3 regions of the Photobacterium angustum genome follow, and region 1 is predicted to be linked to each of the others. Evidence: riboswitches for the same ligand, from Rfam matches in the RefSeq annotation. Region 1 holds a riboswitch; each other region holds the start of a gene.
What was found. A riboswitch is a leader RNA that binds a small molecule or an ion and turns the genes downstream of it on or off. The one in region 1 is predicted to bind thiamine pyrophosphate.
Positions count from the first base shown of each region.

Region 2: it holds a riboswitch for thiamine pyrophosphate, as region 1 does, so the genes downstream of both, thiB (thiamine ABC transporter substrate binding subunit) here and thiC (phosphomethylpyrimidine synthase ThiC) in region 1, are expected to answer to the same signal.
Region 3: it holds a riboswitch for thiamine pyrophosphate, as region 1 does, so the genes downstream of both, thiD (bifunctional hydroxymethylpyrimidine kinase/phosphomethylpyrimidine kinase) here and thiC (phosphomethylpyrimidine synthase ThiC) in region 1, are expected to answer to the same signal.

Region 1 covers NZ_MSCJ01000002.1:240,205-245,918, forward strand. Annotated here, with positions in the region: gene BTO08_RS14780 (thiazole synthase) at 1-145, opposite strand, end outside; gene thiS (sulfur carrier protein ThiS) at 147-359, opposite strand; gene BTO08_RS14790 (HesA/MoeB/ThiF family protein) at 360-1,145, opposite strand; gene thiE (thiamine phosphate synthase) at 1,135-2,352, opposite strand; gene thiC (phosphomethylpyrimidine synthase ThiC) at 2,352-4,271, opposite strand; TPP riboswitch at 4,390-4,487, opposite strand; gene BTO08_RS14805 (universal stress protein) at 4,612-5,034, opposite strand; gene crcB (fluoride efflux transporter CrcB) at 5,239-5,622, shown strand.
Region 2 covers NZ_MSCJ01000001.1:36,472-42,185, forward strand. Annotated here, with positions in the region: gene BTO08_RS00170 (PhoH family protein) at 1-596, shown strand, start outside; gene thiQ (thiamine ABC transporter ATP-binding protein) at 678-1,412, opposite strand; gene thiP (thiamine/thiamine pyrophosphate ABC transporter permease ThiP) at 1,399-3,009, opposite strand; gene thiB (thiamine ABC transporter substrate binding subunit) at 3,022-4,011, opposite strand; TPP riboswitch at 4,125-4,238, opposite strand; gene BTO08_RS00190 (DUF547 domain-containing protein) at 4,266-5,048, opposite strand; gene leuD (3-isopropylmalate dehydratase small subunit) at 5,189-5,714, opposite strand, start outside.
Region 3 covers NZ_MSCJ01000001.1:1,528,670-1,534,383, reverse strand. Annotated here, with positions in the region: gene BTO08_RS06700 (M66 family metalloprotease) at 1-2,284, shown strand, start outside; gene thiD (bifunctional hydroxymethylpyrimidine kinase/phosphomethylpyrimidine kinase) at 2,378-3,211, opposite strand; TPP riboswitch at 3,312-3,411, opposite strand; tRNA gene BTO08_RS06690 (tRNA-Val) at 3,668-3,744, opposite strand; tRNA gene BTO08_RS06685 (tRNA-Val) at 3,791-3,867, opposite strand; tRNA gene BTO08_RS06680 (tRNA-Val) at 3,915-3,991, opposite strand; gene BTO08_RS06675 (DUF5062 family protein) at 4,231-4,491, opposite strand; gene BTO08_RS06670 (DUF3080 domain-containing protein) at 4,623-5,705, opposite strand.

The DNA of each region.
Region 1 (5,714 bases):
CAGCAATATTGACCCGCTTTAGTGCCATGGTCACGAGCTCAGAGCCTGTCGCTAAAATCGATTCAGCCATGACATCACGATTAGCGTACTTACCCGTTCCGGTAAATAATCGCGATGTGAATGTTTTATCTGCAATAGTCAACATATTAACCTCCTGCTATCGCTTGAAATAACGCGATCTGATCGCCGTCAGCAATGACGGTTGTCGGCCACTCACTGGCAGCAACAATACGCTGGTTTATCGCGACCGCTGTACCTTTTATGGGTAAATCTAACTGCATAACAAATTGATGAACGGTTTGCTCAGCCTCGCAAGACATAGATTCATCGTTCAGCCAGATAGTTATCATGGTAGCCATTTACACAACCTCCCTTTGCTCTTGCTGACGGCATACAGGGCAACAAGGGGCAGCATCAATTGATACCTGCTGCCATTTTCCTGTTAAGCCATTAAATTGCTGCAGCAAACCAAAACCGACTTCACCAACACCTGCGATAGCTTTGATCGCATTAAGCGCTTGTAACGTGCCAATAGTCCCAACAACGGGTCCCATCACGCCGTTACTACGACAATTTTGATCTTGTGGTGGCGCTTCAGCACTCAATGGAAACACACATTGATAACACGGTGAGGTCTGTCGGAAATCAAACGCCAGTAACTGTCCTTGCCAACCTATCGACGCACCAGCAATCAGTGGTGTTTGATGCTGATAACAAGCTTGATTGACCGCATAACGGGTAGCCCAGTTATCACTGCAATCAAGCACAATATCGGCCTGCTGTACTTCCATCACGAGTTGAAAGCCTGCAAGCTTGGCTTTTACTGCACGCGTTCGTACCAATGGGTTCAATGCTAAAAGCTGATCACAGGCTGCTTGCGCTTTATTGAGTGACACATCGGTTTCTCGATAAATCACCTGACGCTGCAAGTTCGAACTCTCAACCTCATCATCATCTGCAATCACCAGCAACCCAACACCCGCAGCAGCTAGATACATTGCAGCAGCTGAGCCTAAACCACCCGCGCCGACGATCAATACTTTGGCATTGTTAAGTGCAAGTTGCCCCTGCTCTCCCATCTCTTCCAGCATGATTTGTCGGTTATATCGAATAAAAGCAGTATCAGAGAGTCTGTCAGTTGTCATACATCACCTCCCGCTCAGATAGGCATTGATTGAGTTGTTCGACGGCAATCGCCGGCTCGCTTGACTGGGTGATCGCACGTACCACCGCAACGCTACTCACCCCTGTTTTCCAAACCACTGGCACACGAGATAAATCAATACCCCCAATTGCTACTGTTGGAAACGTATTGCCAATCAATTGTTGATAAAGCTTTAAGCGGTGAACACCTTGCGGTAATGACGGCATTTGCTTGGTTGTGGTTGGGTAAATATGACCAAGGGCGATATAACTGGGATTAAATGCCATCGCACGTAGGATCTCATAATACCCATGGGTTGAGATCCCTAAGCGAAGATTCGCTTGTTGAATGGCATTGAGATCAGCGACCGCTAAATCTTCTTGTCCCAAATGCACCCCAAAAGCACCATGCTCAATAGCCAGTTGCCAATAGTCATTAATAAAGACCTGCGCATTTGCCTTCTGACCTAACGCAATAGCATGAGCAACATCTTGCTCTAAACCTTGAGCATTCGGATCTTTGATCCGCAGCTGAGTGGTTTTCACATCCAATTCAAGTAGCTGCTTAACCCATTGAGTGGAATCCACCACCGGATATAACGTAAGTTTCTCACTATCAACAGCTGCAAAAGCTTCAACTGGCTGGCATTCGAATTGCCAACCAATATCTGACAGCTTTGAAAAATTAGCACAAACGATATCAGGGAAAGCATCACGCTCAGTTGGCCAAATGCCCATCTGCGTTGACTGGGCATACGCTCTTGCCAGAACTAGAGCATCTTCTAAGGGGTAATCAAGCGCGAGTGCTACCAATAACATCGCTCGCTGTTGAGTCGCATTACCAAGCTCAACACTGAAACAACCACGCACGTCACCATCATGATGCCAAAGATCAAGATAACCACCATTGACTGGTAAACCACATACCACAACGTTAGATCGTTCCAGTATTTGCGCTTTGATCAGCGAAAGATCTACTTCAGAAGATACCCATTGATCTTGAAATACATAATCAATTAGCTGAGAGGAGCAGGCTTGTTCAAAGCCCACTCGTTTAACGCAAGAAGGCGTCGATACCTCAATCCACTCTTGGCTTGATGGTATTAACGTGACTTGCTCACCTAACTGATACTCTGTAGCAGAGGCTAATAATGGCTCAATATGCATCACCAGAGACGATAAGACCTTTGGTAAGCTTAAGGTGCTCATTAGCTTTCCTCTTTAGCTAGGTGATATAACTCACTACCTTTAGATCGAAACTCTTGTGCTTTTTGCTGCATACCTTCAAGTGGATCATCTAATAGCTTGATCGCGATTTCTGAGTCTTCTAATCCCTTGGCGTAATCTCGTACTTCTTGAGAGATCTTCATTGAACAGAATTTAGGGCCACACATTGAACAGAAATGGGCTACTTTGCCAGATTCTTGAGGGAGAGTTTCATCGTGATAGGCACGCGCCGTTTCAGGATCTAAACCAAGATTAAATTGATCTTCCCAACGGAATTCAAACCGCGCTTTAGATAAGGCATTATCGCGCACTTGTGCACCAGGGTGGCCTTTTGCTAAGTCGGCAGCATGGGCACAGAGTTTATAAGTGATAAGACCGACTTTTACATCGTCTTTATTAGGCAAGCCTAAGTGCTCTTTAGGTGTCACATAACAAAGCATTGCACAGCCATACCAACCAATCATCGCCGCACCAATACCCGATGTAATATGATCATAACCTGGTGCGATATCTGTCGTCAGTGGGCCTAAGGTATAGAATGGCGCTTCATGACAATGCTCAAGCTGCTCTTCCATGTTTTCTTTGATCATGTGCATGGGTACGTGACCAGGGCCTTCAATCATGACCTGCACATCGTATTCCCATGCAATCTTAGTCAACTCACCTAATGTGCGTAGTTCACTAAACTGGGCTTCATCATTGGCATCAGCGACAGAGCCTGGACGTAAGCCATCACCGAGCGATAGTGAAATATCGTATTGCGCACAGATCTCACAAATCTCACGGAAGTGCTGATAGAGGAAGCTTTCTTTATGGTGTGCCAAACACCACTTCGCCATGATAGAGCCACCACGCGATACAATACCTGTAACACGTTTCGCCGTCATAGGTACATAACGAAGAAGTACGCCTGCATGGATAGTGAAGTAATCCACACCTTGCTCAGCTTGCTCTAGTAATGTGTCACGAAACACTTCCCAGTTAAGGTTCTCAGCCACACCATTCACTTTTTCAAGCGCTTGGTACATAGGTACCGTACCAATCGGAACAGGGCTATTACGAATGATCCACTCACGCGTTTCGTGAATATTTCGACCTGTTGATAAATCCATTACCGTATCGCCACCCCAACGCGTCGACCAGACAAGTTTTTCAACCTCTTCTTCAATCGATGAACTCACCGCTGAGTTACCAATATTGGCATTCACTTTGACAAGGAAATTACGGCCAATGATCATTGGCTCAGTTTCAGGATGGTTAATGTTGGCAGGAATAATTGCTCGGCCTTCAGCCACTTCTTTACGCACAAACTCAGGCGTAATTTCTTTTGGTAAATTAGCACCAAAGCTCACACCTGGATGTTGTTGGTTTAATACTTCATCACGGTATTTCGCACGACCCATATTTTCACGGATCGCGATATATTCCATCTCTGGCGTAATAATACCTTGGCGCGCATAATGTAATTGCGTCACACAACGCCCAGCTTTTGCACAACGAATACGCGCACGTTCCGCAAAACGTAAATCATCAAGCGTCTTATCATCTAAACGTTCATTGGCATACTCAGAGCTTAACCCTTCTAGTAATTCAGTATCGTCACGCTCTGCGATCCATTGCTCACGCACTAACGGCAAGCCATTATAAATATCGATGTTTTTTTCAGGATCAGTGTAAAAACCAGAAGTGTCGTAAACGCGAATAGGCTCGTTAGGCTCAAAGATAGGATTATCTTTACCGCCACCAACCAAGCTATCAGCTAGAGTGATTTCACGCATAGGAACAAGCACATCAGGACGGCTACCTTGAACATACACTTTCTGTGAGTTCGGGTATGGTTGTGCTGTTAATGATTCAATAAATTGTTTCGCTTCCAGTCTCGCTTGCTTGCGATTCGACATAGCAGTTTCCTTGATTTTTCAATGTAGGGGAAAATGCTTGGCGGATGGGCGTAAACAAGAGGTCTGTACCTAAGTACAGCTATGCAGATGCATACAGTGATCCCTTAAGATATGTAGCAGAAGACATTCTCTCGTTCCCTTCGCAGGTATTAGCCTGATCAGGTTCAACGGATCCCGCAATGCGGTCTCAGCCATATGGCACTCCGACAAGTAGCAATGAGTATAAAGAAGCCGTTATAGTGCAACAACCTTTATATAGAGAAAAATAATAAAAAGTGACAGACAACAAAAAGCCGTGCATCAACACGGCTTATTATTACATTGCATATTTTAATCGTTGTTACTGTGAAATTAATACATCACAACCGAGGTGATTAGCTAAAGAGCCACTTAAATCACCAAACAAGTGAAAAGTTGATTTATGGTAACCTGTGATCACTAGACTAGCATTAATTTCTTTTGCTAAAGCTTCTATATGCTTTGAAACATCACCATCTGCGGTATGTATCGCTTTAACTTTATGAGAAGAAGCTGTAATTAAATCAGATAACTCTTTCATGCGTTTTTTTGCAATCGCATCATGCTCTTCTTGTAGCTCAACTTCCACATCAATAAAACTTACGTTTCCGATCCCTGGCTCAACATAAGCAACATGTAAATCAGCGTGATTTTGCTCTGCTATTACACCAGCTTTCACCATCAATTTATGCGCATTTTTATCTTCAGGATTAACCGCTAATAACACTGTTTGGTAAAGCGACATATCTAGCCTCCTTGAGCTAAGGCTCATAGTAAATTCATTATTTATGATTATGATGCTATAAATGTAGCTATACAACTAAGTATACCGCTGACTATTTAATATTCATTTGAATCAATGATTGCATTTTTGGAGAGTTCTCACTCTTCTCGCTAGCGATTATCATGAGCGCTTTTATCATTACTTGAAAATATAAACGAGATCCCAATGAGCCAATATTTATTACTAGGATTCATCGCGCTTGGTGGTGCATTCGGCGCCTGCTCAAGGTACCTAATTTCTGAGCTATGCGTAATGCTATTTGGCCGTGGCTTCCCATACGGTACTTTAACCGTAAACGTGCTGGGCTCCTTGATCATGGGGTTATTAATGTCAGCACTTAATCAAGGAATGATTGAAGCTGCACCATGGCGACCTATTATCGGCTTAGGCTTCCTTGGTGCGTTAACGACGTTCTCTACATTCTCAATGGACAACGTTGTACTGATGCAACAAGGTGAATTTTTCAAAGCAGGCCTAAACATTTTACTTAACGTTATTGTCAGCATTGCTGCTTGTTATGTTGGCTACCAGCTTATGATGAAAAGTTAATAGATAACCGATATAAAAAAACCGCCTGCATGGCGGTTTTTTTATATCCAAATTAAACGAATCATCACTTTATACTAATGAATAAGAACAAT
Region 2 (5,714 bases), on a different contig from region 1:
CAATGCTTGATCCTCGGATTGATTTAGTGATCTTAACGGGTCCTGCTGGTTGTGGTAAAACCATTTTAGCGATGGCTGCAGCACTTGAGCAGGTCATTGAAAAAGGGATGTATGACAAAATTATTGTCACTCGTAATACGCCCGAAATAGCCGAATCAATTGGTTTCCTACCGGGTACCGAAGAAGAAAAAATGATGCCATGGCTGGCAGCGGTTACCGATACTATGGAAGCACTTCATAAGCATGATGTTTGTACTGATGGCTCAATGAAGTACATTTTTGATAAAGCCAATATTCAATTTAAATCGATTAACTTTATGCGTGGGCGTTCTATTCAAAATGCCTTTGTTTTACTCGATGAATGTCAAAACTTAACAGCGTCACAAATTAAAACCATTATTACCCGATGTGGTGAAGGAACAAAAATTGTGTGTTCGGGTAACCTTGCTCAAATTGATTCCAACTATCTATCCCCAGTGACCTCGGGATTAACCTATATTGTTGAGCGCTTTAAAAACTTTGAAGGTAGCGCCAATATTTATCTCAATGGGGTGGTTCGAAGCCGTCTAGCGGAATTTGCCGAAGAAAATCTTTAATCACTAGCAAGAAGAATAAGAAAAGCGAGCACATAGGGTGCTCGCTTTTTTGTTTATATTGTTACTTATTGCATTCTGCGGTTATGTTTCTTGTAGGGTTAAACCGAGATAGTTTTTAAGCTCAGGTAATACGGGATTAGACAAAACATCACGGGTTTCTCCTACCGCTTTGATAGTGCCTTCATTAATAAAAATACATTTATTGGCAATCTTTTCGGCATCTTCAGGGCTATGAGTTATCATCAATACCGTCATATTACGCGTTGTGGCTAATTGCTTAACGAGGTTTAGCATCTCCGCACGCAGTGCAGGATCAAGGGCCGAAAATGGCTCATCAAGCAGTAGCAAAGGGCGCTCTCGTAATAAACATCGCGCTAATGCTACTCGCTGACGTTGCCCGCCAGAAAGTTGCTCAGGTAAACGCTCAAGATAGGTATCAATCCCCACTTTTTTCGCTGAATTAATTACTCGCTGTTTTTGCTCTGCGGTAAGTTTAAGGTTTGGGTTGATACCTAACGCAATATTTTCAAATACACTGAGGTGAGGAAATAAGTTGTGCTCTTGAAATAACATCGAAAGTGGACGCTGTGCAGGCTCTAGCTGACAGATAGATTTGCTATTAATGGTGATCTCACCGCTATCAGGGACGAGAAAGCCAGCAATGAGTGCTAATAAGGTACTTTTACCCGCGCCACTTGGGCCAATGAGTGCGGCAATATCTCCCTGCTCAAGTTGAACATCAAAGCTCAACGCCATCGCAACCTCATTTTTGTGTTGAGGTAAGTAGGTATAGTTGAGTTGATTAATGTTTAGCATGATTAACCCCTTGGCGATGGCGAGTAACAACAAGATACTCGACGGCACTAAATAAACCTAAGCTGAGTAACAGTAAAACTAATGCAGCAACAGCAGCGGCATCCATTCGGTAACTGCCCATGAGTTCAAATAAATACAGTGGCAGCGTTTGAAAGTCTTGACTGCCAAATAATGCAATCGCACCTAAATCCCCCAGTGATAAGACAAAGCTAATAGCGAGAGCTTGGGCAATAGGGGCACGTAATGCACGCCACTCAACCAAACGTAATCGCGATAGATGCGTCATCCCTAAACTGCGACATAACGGATTATATTGCTGCGCGAGGTGGAGCATTGGTTGACTTAATGTTTTGATTACATAGGGCAATGCCATTAGGGCATTAACACAGACCACAACCCAAAACGCAGCACTGTAAGCATCGGTATATTGGCGCAGTAAAAGAAAAATACCAGTACTTAACACTAACCCAGGTGTCACTAAAATAACTGTGCCGATCATTTCAATCCCGTCAGCAGCCAGTTTTTTACGTGCTAAGCGTAAGCTACGACTCGTGATGAGGATCATGACGCCAAGACAAAATGCTAATAAGCAGGAAAATAGTGCGATATGGAGTGAGTTAGTGATTGCTGACCATAACTGCTTTTGTTCTAAGATAGTAAATAATTGCTGGTTAATACCCGATACAAAGACGGCAATGATCGGTGGTATAACAAACACTAACGCACTGATGATCCAGAATACATCCCAACATTTAGCGCGCCATGTATCGTTATAATTCACTACCTTTCTGCTGATAGAGCCGTTTAGGGTAGAAAGCGGTTTAGCAAAACGTTGGGTAAAAAGTACTAATGAGCAGCAAAGTAGCATTTGCCATAAGGCTAAAATCGCACCTGTCGCTAAATCAAAGTCATAACGCAACGCTTGATAAATGGCGAGCTCGATAGTGGTTGATTTAGGGCCACCGCCAAGCGACATGATCACGGCAAAGCTGGTAAAGCACAACATAAAGACTAAACCCGCGATATGCGGCAGTTGTTGGCGTAGTCGAGGCCATGCAATTAAGCGAAATTTACTCCAGCCAGTAATACCTAAATGCGCCGCAAGCTGATGTTGCTCTGCGGGGATACCGTCTAGGCTTTGCAGTAGAAAACGAACGGTCAGTGGCAGGTTTAAAAATACGTGCGCCAGTAAGATCCCGCTTAAACCGTAAATGTTTAATGGCGGTAAGCCTAGTATTTCTAGGTTATGACTGATCAATCCACTTTTGCCATAAATCGATAATAAACCAAAAACAGCAACCAAGACGGGCATCACGAGCGTCATCGCAAATAAACGTAATAGCAGAGCTTTTCCTACAAACTGCCGTCGTGAGAGTGCATAAGCAATGGGAATCGCTGGGATGATGCTAAATAGAGTCGACAAGATGGCTTGGTAGAAGCTAAATCCTGTTACATGTCGCAGATAAGGATCATGCCATAGTGTTGATAGTTGCCAGTCGTTAGCTTGGCTGATCAAGGCGGTGGGCGCGGCAACAACAACAAAAGTGATCAGCCCGGCACTGATAATGCCGGGCAATAAGGTAATGCGTTTGTTCAAAGTCTTAAACCATTACTGAGTGAGGGCTTGCTGCCACTCTCGGATCCAGGCTTTGCGATGTGTTGCCACTTCGTCGGCACTAAATTCAAGTGCTTTGCTTGGTACGGTGAGTTCATCAAAACCTTTCGGTAGGCTTTGCTTTGTTATTGGATACATCCAGTTGTGAGTAGCGATTTGTGACTGAAAAGCATCACTTACAATAAATTGCATAAATTGATCGGCAAGCTTTGGATGTGGGCTATTTTTCATTTTTGCTGCCACTTCAACTTGCATGTAATGGCCTTCTTTGAAGTTAGCCGCTTTGTACTGGTGTTTGTCTTCAGCAATGATGTGATAGGCCGGTGATGTGGTGTAAGAAAGCACCATATCTGATTCGCCTTTTAAGAACATGTTATAGGCTTCAGACCAGCCCTTAGTGACGGTCACTGTGTGTTTCGCTAGTTGCTGCCACATTTCAGGGGCTTTATCACCGTAGACCGATTTGATCCATAACATTAGACCTTGGCCTGGGGTTGAAGTACGAGGATCTTGGTAGATAACGCTGATATTTTGATCTTTGATCAGAGCATCTAAACTCGCAGGTGGGTTCTTCAGTTTATCGCTGTCATACACAAAGGCAAAATAGCCGTAATCATAAGGGATGAAAGTATCATCACTCCAACCTTTAGGAAGCGTTAGCTTACTGGTATCAACATCACTTTTTGCTAATAGGCCGGTATTTTTCGCTTCTGTCATTAGGTTGTTATCTAGCCCTAACAACACATCTGCTTTACTGTTTTTCCCTTCTAGACGAACGCGATTTAAAATCGATACGCCATCTTCTAAAGAAACAAAATTGACTGTACAACCATTACATTGTTTTTCAAACGCTTTCTTTACTACAGGACCTGGACCCCAGTCGGAAGCAAAGGAACTGTAGGTATAAACATTAAGAGTATTGTCTGAGGCGAAAGCTGAGCTTGCAACCAATGACAGAGAGATTAGGGGAAGAAGAGTGTTTATTTTTTTCACTATGCGCTCCGAGATGTCCTGCATCCTTGGGACAAAAATTGAAAGAGAGAGCGGCACAGGTTTGAGTGCTGTTGCATCATGCAATGTTCAGCGAGCTCGAAAGAATGTTCGAGCATCTCAATTCCTACGCCAGCATTACCTGGTTCAGGTTCAATGGGTTCTGCTATAAAGCATGTATGCTTAACAATCTCAGCCAAATGGCTCCCCAATGAGAACAAACTATTGTACCTGCAACCGTATCGAAGTTATAGCTTCTGATTAAGTTGCCAATTATAGGTATAACGGATCTGAGTTAATTGCACGTTAGCCGTAACACGATAATGATTAAGGTGTTGTTGCAACTCAGTTAACGATCCAAAATCAGTTTGATACCAATCATAGATAGATGACAGCGTGATGCCATTTTTTGTTACTTTTACTGCTTTTTCACTATTAATAAAGCGTGTGGCAGCTTGATCTAACTGGGAGTCTAATCGATCGCTATTAAATGCTTTAGGCAGTAAATCAGGACAACCGAGGCTGGCACAGTTGACCGCGTAGTGGATCCTAGGATCTTGCCAGATAGGGCGTAAGATCCGATGTTCAATATCGTTTAAAGTTAGCTTTTTATTATTAATGGTAATAATGGTTTGATCCCATGGTCCAAAGCTAAATAAACCTCCCAGTTTAGTAATTGATTTTACAGGGTAATTATCAATAATTAGTTGAACGCTTAGGGCGTTATATAAATTAACCCAATAGGCAAATTGAACATCACGATTATAACGGTGAGGGTTTTGGGCACTGAGCCGCTTAATATAAGATGCTAGCTTTTGTTTATCAGCACTTGATACTTGGTTATAACGAAATAAGGTTTGATTCGGTTGAATGACAAGATATTTATCGAGTAGTTGCTGCCAATCTTGATGACTGATCTTGTTTGTGTTTTTAGGATCATGAGGTTGCCAATATGACCAGAGTTCGGATTTTGGCGCAGCAAAGATCGGAAGAGTGAATAACAGCAGCCAAATAGCAATAACAATACGCATATTCTTCCTATTAATATAATAAGTAACAATATTGATTAAGACCGTAATAAGTATTGGCTAATTTCATTATCTTTTTGATATTTTAAATAAAAACGCCCTGTTTATATTAAACAGGGCGTCCAATTTCAGATAATGTACGATTACGCTAAGAAGCTAGGAATACGGTTTTCAAAGTCTGTAATTTTATCTTCGTGTTGTAGTGTCAAACCGATATTGTCTAAACCATTTAATAGGCAGTGACGACGGAATTCATCAATTTCAAAGGTGTACTCTTTACCATCCGCACTGACGATCATTTTTTCAAGATCAACCGTGATCTGTGCGCCTTCATTTTCATCGACATACTTAAATAAAGTGTCGACGTCTTGCTCAGATAGACGTACTGGCACCATTTGGTTATTGATCGAGTTACCATAGAAAATATCGGCAAAGCTTGGCGCAATCATAACTTGGATACCGTAATCAGCAAGCGCCCACGGTGCATGTTCACGAGAAGAGCCACAACCAAAGTTTTCACGCGCCAGTAAGATACTCGCGCCTTGGTAGCGAGGGGCGTTCATAATAAAGTCAGGGTTTGCCTGCTCGCCTGCATCATCTAGAAAACGCCAATCATGGAAAAGGTGCTTACCAAATCCAGTTCGGGTTACTTTCTGCAAAAACTGTTTT
Region 3 (5,714 bases), on a different contig from region 1:
ATTGATCGTTAACCCTTATGAATCAGTACATCTTAAAGAGATCATGTTGCCAGATGGTCGCTTACTTGAAGGTGTTGATCCTAGTGATGCAGACGGTTACGGCAGTGATTCACATTACCGTATTGCACGTGAACTGATCTCTTCAGGTATTAACAGTGCTAACTATGGTGTGAATTCATCAAAAGTACGTCCTGCAAGTCAGTGGAATATTGAAGCGCCATACCATGCAGCACAAGTAACAGTGAATAACTCAATTGGTAATTATACTGATGGTTTAATTACACACGGTATGTTGGGTTCTTACGCAGGTGTTGCTTCTGTCGTGAGCTCAACGGGTAACGAATTTAGCCATGAAGTAGGTCATGAACTAGGGGTCGGTGCACATTATCCTGGTGGCTTTATGGGATCGATTCACAAAAGTTCTACCGAAGCGAACTCTACATGGGGGTGGGATGTTTATAAAAATATCTTTATTCCTAACTTTACTAAAGGCGTAACGAATCAAGATTCATGTTATGAAGGTGAATGTGTTGCACCTTTTGAAGGACATAGTTTTGGTTTTGGTACCATGTCTGGTGGTCAACCGCTTTACCCTAAATACAATGCATACACATTACATGCACCGTATGAGCTGAGTGTGTTTCAAGATTTCGTAGAAAATAAAGCGAATTTTGATTCAGCGTCACCAACAGGTTATAGCAAGTGGGATCAAATAGAAAAAGTGATGAAGCCATGGACGCATTCAGTGGCTGATGATTTAGCATTCTCGGTTGCTAAGGTCAGTGGTAACGGCCCACTTAGTGAGTTCGGTGAAAATAGCGATAAATTTCAACAGTTATTTGCTAAACATCAAGTGGTTCACTTAACAACGGCTAATGCCGCTTGGGCTCGTGACTTTTATTTACCGACTGATGCTGAATTAGAAGGAAAAGTGGCGCTATTTGAATCGTGGGCAGGTTGGAATTCAACTATTCATTATAACGACCAACAAATGACATTAAGTCATGGTCAAAAACATGCATTTAGATTTACAAATGGTGTTTGGCAGTTAACAGATAATACTCTATTGGAGCGCAAAGTTGATTTGATCCCATACAAGCAAGGCGTACAGGTAACAACGTTAGTGGGGTATTACGATCCACAGAAAATACTACCAAGCTATATCTACCCAGCTTTGCATGGTGCATATGGTAATGTTTATGTTGATAACTTCACTGCTTCAACATGTCAATTAGATGTGTTGACGCAAAATGGTGGTACCAAAACGTTTAACCTGTATAACCGTCGTTTGCAAGATGGTCATATGAACCGTTTCCACATCAATGTTGAAAGTGTACTGAAACCATACCGTGCAGAAGTTAGCTGTGGTGGTGAAGTACTTAATACAATGGATATAGTACCTGCAAAAGCGACGTTAAAAGCAAGTATTGTGACAACGGAAGCAGGAAAAGCACCAGTTATCACTGGTATTGACGATATTGTTGTTACACATGGTGATTTATTTGCACCACTTGCAGGTGTTACAGCGACAGATGATTACGATGGTGATGTCACTGCCTCTATCGTGGTTGAAGGTACTGTAGATACGAATAAAGTGGGTCATTACACGCTAACTTACAAAGCCTATGACAGTGCTTTAAGTGAATCTGTTGTTGTGCGTAATGTTGAAGTGTTTAGTGCAAAACCTGTGTTAGAAGGTATTGGTGATACGACCATTCAACTTGGTGATACATTTGATGAAAAAACAGGCATCACAGCAAAAGATGCTGAAGATGGTGATATAACGGCCAATATTATTATCGAAGGTGAAGTAAATACTAATCTAGCAGGTAACTACACCTTAAATTACCGTATTACTGACAGCGCACAACAAACAACACAGGCACAACGTGTTGTGACGGTTGAAGGTAGCGCTGTGTGTGAAAACACATGGAGTGCACAAAGTATTTATGTGGCAGGTGATGAAGTCAGCCACAACGGTGTGGTATGGCAAGCTGGTTGGTGGACACAAGGCGAAGAGCCGGGAACAACAGGTGAGTGGGGCGTTTGGAAACAAATTGCAACGGAAGGTTGTACGTCAGTAAAACCAGAAGTGACGCCACCTGCGCCGGGAGAATATCCAACGTATCAAGCGGGTACAGTTTACCAAGAAGGGGATATTGTTCGTGCTAGCGATGAGCAGTTATACCAATGTAAACCTTGGCCTAATTCAGGTTGGTGCTCAAGTGCTTCTTATGCCCCAGCAAGCAGTGTTTATTGGCAAGATGCTTGGACAAAACTGTAATCACATAATATTTTATTTATAAATCAAAGCGGTGAGTTCAATCACCGCTTTTTTATATCATGTTGCGTGATGTTTCATGCCTTGTTAGCTATTTTAATCCTGAGTAAAAAAATGATTAACAGGACCATGACCACTACCGATATTGAGTAGATCAGCCGCTGAAATGGCAGAGGTAATATATTCTTTGCCACGTTGTGTTGCTTGTTCGATTGGATAACCTTGAGCAAGGTAAGAAGCAATGGCTGAAGAGAGGGTACAGCCTGTACCATGCGTATTTTGTGTCTCAATACGTTTTGTTTTTAGCTCTATGATATTGTCATTTAAGATCAATAAATCATTACTTTCTGAATCGTTTTCTAGGTGTCCACCTTTAAGAAGTATTGCTTTAGTTTGTATATCACGCAGTTTGCTGACTAACCCCAACATATCTGTAAGATTTTGTGGGATCTCGCTGTTTGTCAGTGCAGCGGCTTCAGGTAAATTAGGTGTAATGAGATCAGCAAGTGGAAGTAGTTTTTGCTTTAGCGTACTAATGGCTGACTCTTGTAATAATAAGTCACCGCTGGTGGCAACCATTACGGGATCAATCACAAGATAGCGTGGCTTGTACTCTTTTATTTTATTTGCAACCAGCGTGATGATATCACTATCAGCAAGCATGCCTATTTTAACTGCCTGAATGTTGAGATCAGTAAAAACAGCATCTAATTGTTGTTCTATCATCGTAAGGGGAATAGGAAGAATACCACTAACACCTTGGGTGTTTTGCGCCGTAATTGCAGTGATCACCGAACAAGCATAGCCACCTGTTGCTGAAATAGCTTTGATATCGGCTTGAATCCCCGCGCCACCACTACTGTCAGAGCCTGCAATAGTTAAAACTATAGGGGGTGTAACATGGGATTTATTTCTTGTTTTTGATGACATAACAGATTCCTAATTGAGCGTTAGGAACTGGTGCCAAGTAATGAAAGGATCGATTAATGTGAAATGATGAGATCCATTGATAACTTGCCTAAACAATACTGATATTGTTTATTTAGTTCCCTCCGCCAGTGCTAACTGGTTCAGGTTCAACGGGTCCCACTTAATTGTGATCTCAGCGTAATGCCCCCCGACTAATTCTCAAATCCTAATAGATAAACCGTTTGTTGTCACGTACTTATAAAATGAGGTGTTAATCAGCTCATAACCGAAAATGGGCTCGTATGAATTATCATGTTTATAATAAATTATAATGTGCGGTGTGCTTTACTAATGAGGTAGGGAATAGCGAGATAACTAGAAATTATTTTTAGTGGTTTAATACCTAACTAGGCACAAGGTTAGACTTAATATTTGGGCACAAAAAAACCTGCTATAAGCAGGCTTTTTGTTTGAATCTGGTGCTCGCTACTGGACTCGAACCAGTGACACCTTGCATGTCATGCAAGTACTCTAACCAACTGAGCTAAGCGAGCAAATTGTACTGCGATAAACCACTTAAAGAAGCCGTTTATTTAAAAATGGTGCTCGCTACTGGACTCGAACCAGTGACACCTTGCATGTCATGCAAGTACTCTAACCAACTGAGCTAAGCGAGCAAATTGTACTGCGATAAACCGCTTAAAGAAGCCATTTATTTAATAACTGGTGCTCGCTACTGGACTCGAACCAGTGACACCTTGCATGTCATGCAAGTACTCTAACCAACTGAGCTAAGCGAGCAATCTAACTGAATAACAATGTAATCGTCATTAGCGAATGACAAGCATATTAGCGAGTCACTTTCGTCTAGGCAAGTGTTTAAACAGAGTTTTTTAGTAATTTCAGTGCGTTTGCTTGAACAATAGCCAGTTATCTTAAAATCTTGATGATGAAATAGTCGAAGTCATTTTTTAAGCAGGGCATTGCCAAGTAAATGTAATGTGTAGCGCAACAGAACGTGCGCTACACAGGAAGATAATTTAGTTTAAAAGTTCGTGATCAGGTGGGAGTAAGCGGCTTATCCATAAAACCAGCTTATGTTTCATATGAACGCCGTCCTCTTGATCCACGGCAAGAGGGGTGATTTGTTTACAATCAACCAGTAAGCGATAAATACACTCAACACGGTCGGTAGAGCCAACACTGCGGTCTAAATCGCCAAATCCTTGTTTTTTCGCGAATGCAAAGCCTATTTCTAATGCTTTTTTGAGAAGTTTTGCTTCATTCTTGGTTTTCTTCATGCGTATCTCCTATATCCCTTAGCGAAAATATATACAAATTTATTGTCTTCGCGACTGTAGAAGCTGAGTTTAAATTTTAGTTTAAAGCTCAAATTTTTGAAGCAAAGTTATTCTATCAAATTAGAATAAAGTTATTGTCCAACTTTGAATTTACATTGTTTAAACAGACGTTGCCAGAATTTAACGTGCGCTAATGTGGCTTCATGAAATTGCTGATACAGATCGCCATCAACATAGAATGCTATATAGGTTTGCATTGGTGAGGAGAGGTGAATATTCGGTTGATTCAATTGTTGAAGTATCTGCTGTAAAACGGGCTGTATTTGTCGATATTGTGAATCAAGTGTTGATAAATAAGGCTGAATAGTTGGAACATAAAACTTATAGAAAACATTACGAAGATATTGTGCTTTTTGCTGATTCATATTTTTGCCACACAAAATTGAATCTTGTGACTGAGTAAGTTGTTCTGTAATCGTGTTCAGCAATGTCGTGGTGCGTTGCATTGAATAGAAAAGATCACCTATATATCGGCTATTATAAATTTGTTGTTGATGCTCAAAAAGATCCTGATATTTATCTTTGTTAGAATAAGGTGCAGTGATGTTATTTGTGCGTTTGATGCTATTTGAAAGTAAATTATTGATATAGCTAAATGCGCTTAGGCTAGCGTTAAATTGAGTGGTTTGATTACTTTCAAGTAGTTGATGGCCTAGCGTTAATTGTTTACGCCATTCTTCTCCAGTAAAAAGCGTATTCCAAAAAACGAGTGGCAGTTGCTGTTTCTTTTGCTGATAAATAGGTGCTAACTCGGTTAATAAATCAGAGTCTTTAGGCAGTGCTTCTAAACAATACTGTAACCCATCTAATAGTAAAAGTTCATAGTGAAGACTGCGGGTTTTATCTTGAACTTTACCCAAAATCGAATTTCGCTCAGCAATCAGTTGGAATAGGCCACATTGCCGTAATTCATAGGCATCAAGTAGACCAATTCTAATATCAGCTAAAGGCTGAGTAAGCTCTCGTTTAGCGGGTAAAAGTAGTAATGGCGTTTCAGGAAAGTGGGCTTTATCTATATCGAGTACATTAGCCAGACGCTGATGATACGTATCAAAGGCTTTTTCATTGTCATTTTGCTTACAGCCTATCAGCAGTATTGAAATGAAAAGAATCAGAGACAATCTATGTGGGAAAATAGAGATAGATACAGGCATAGGCGTCTC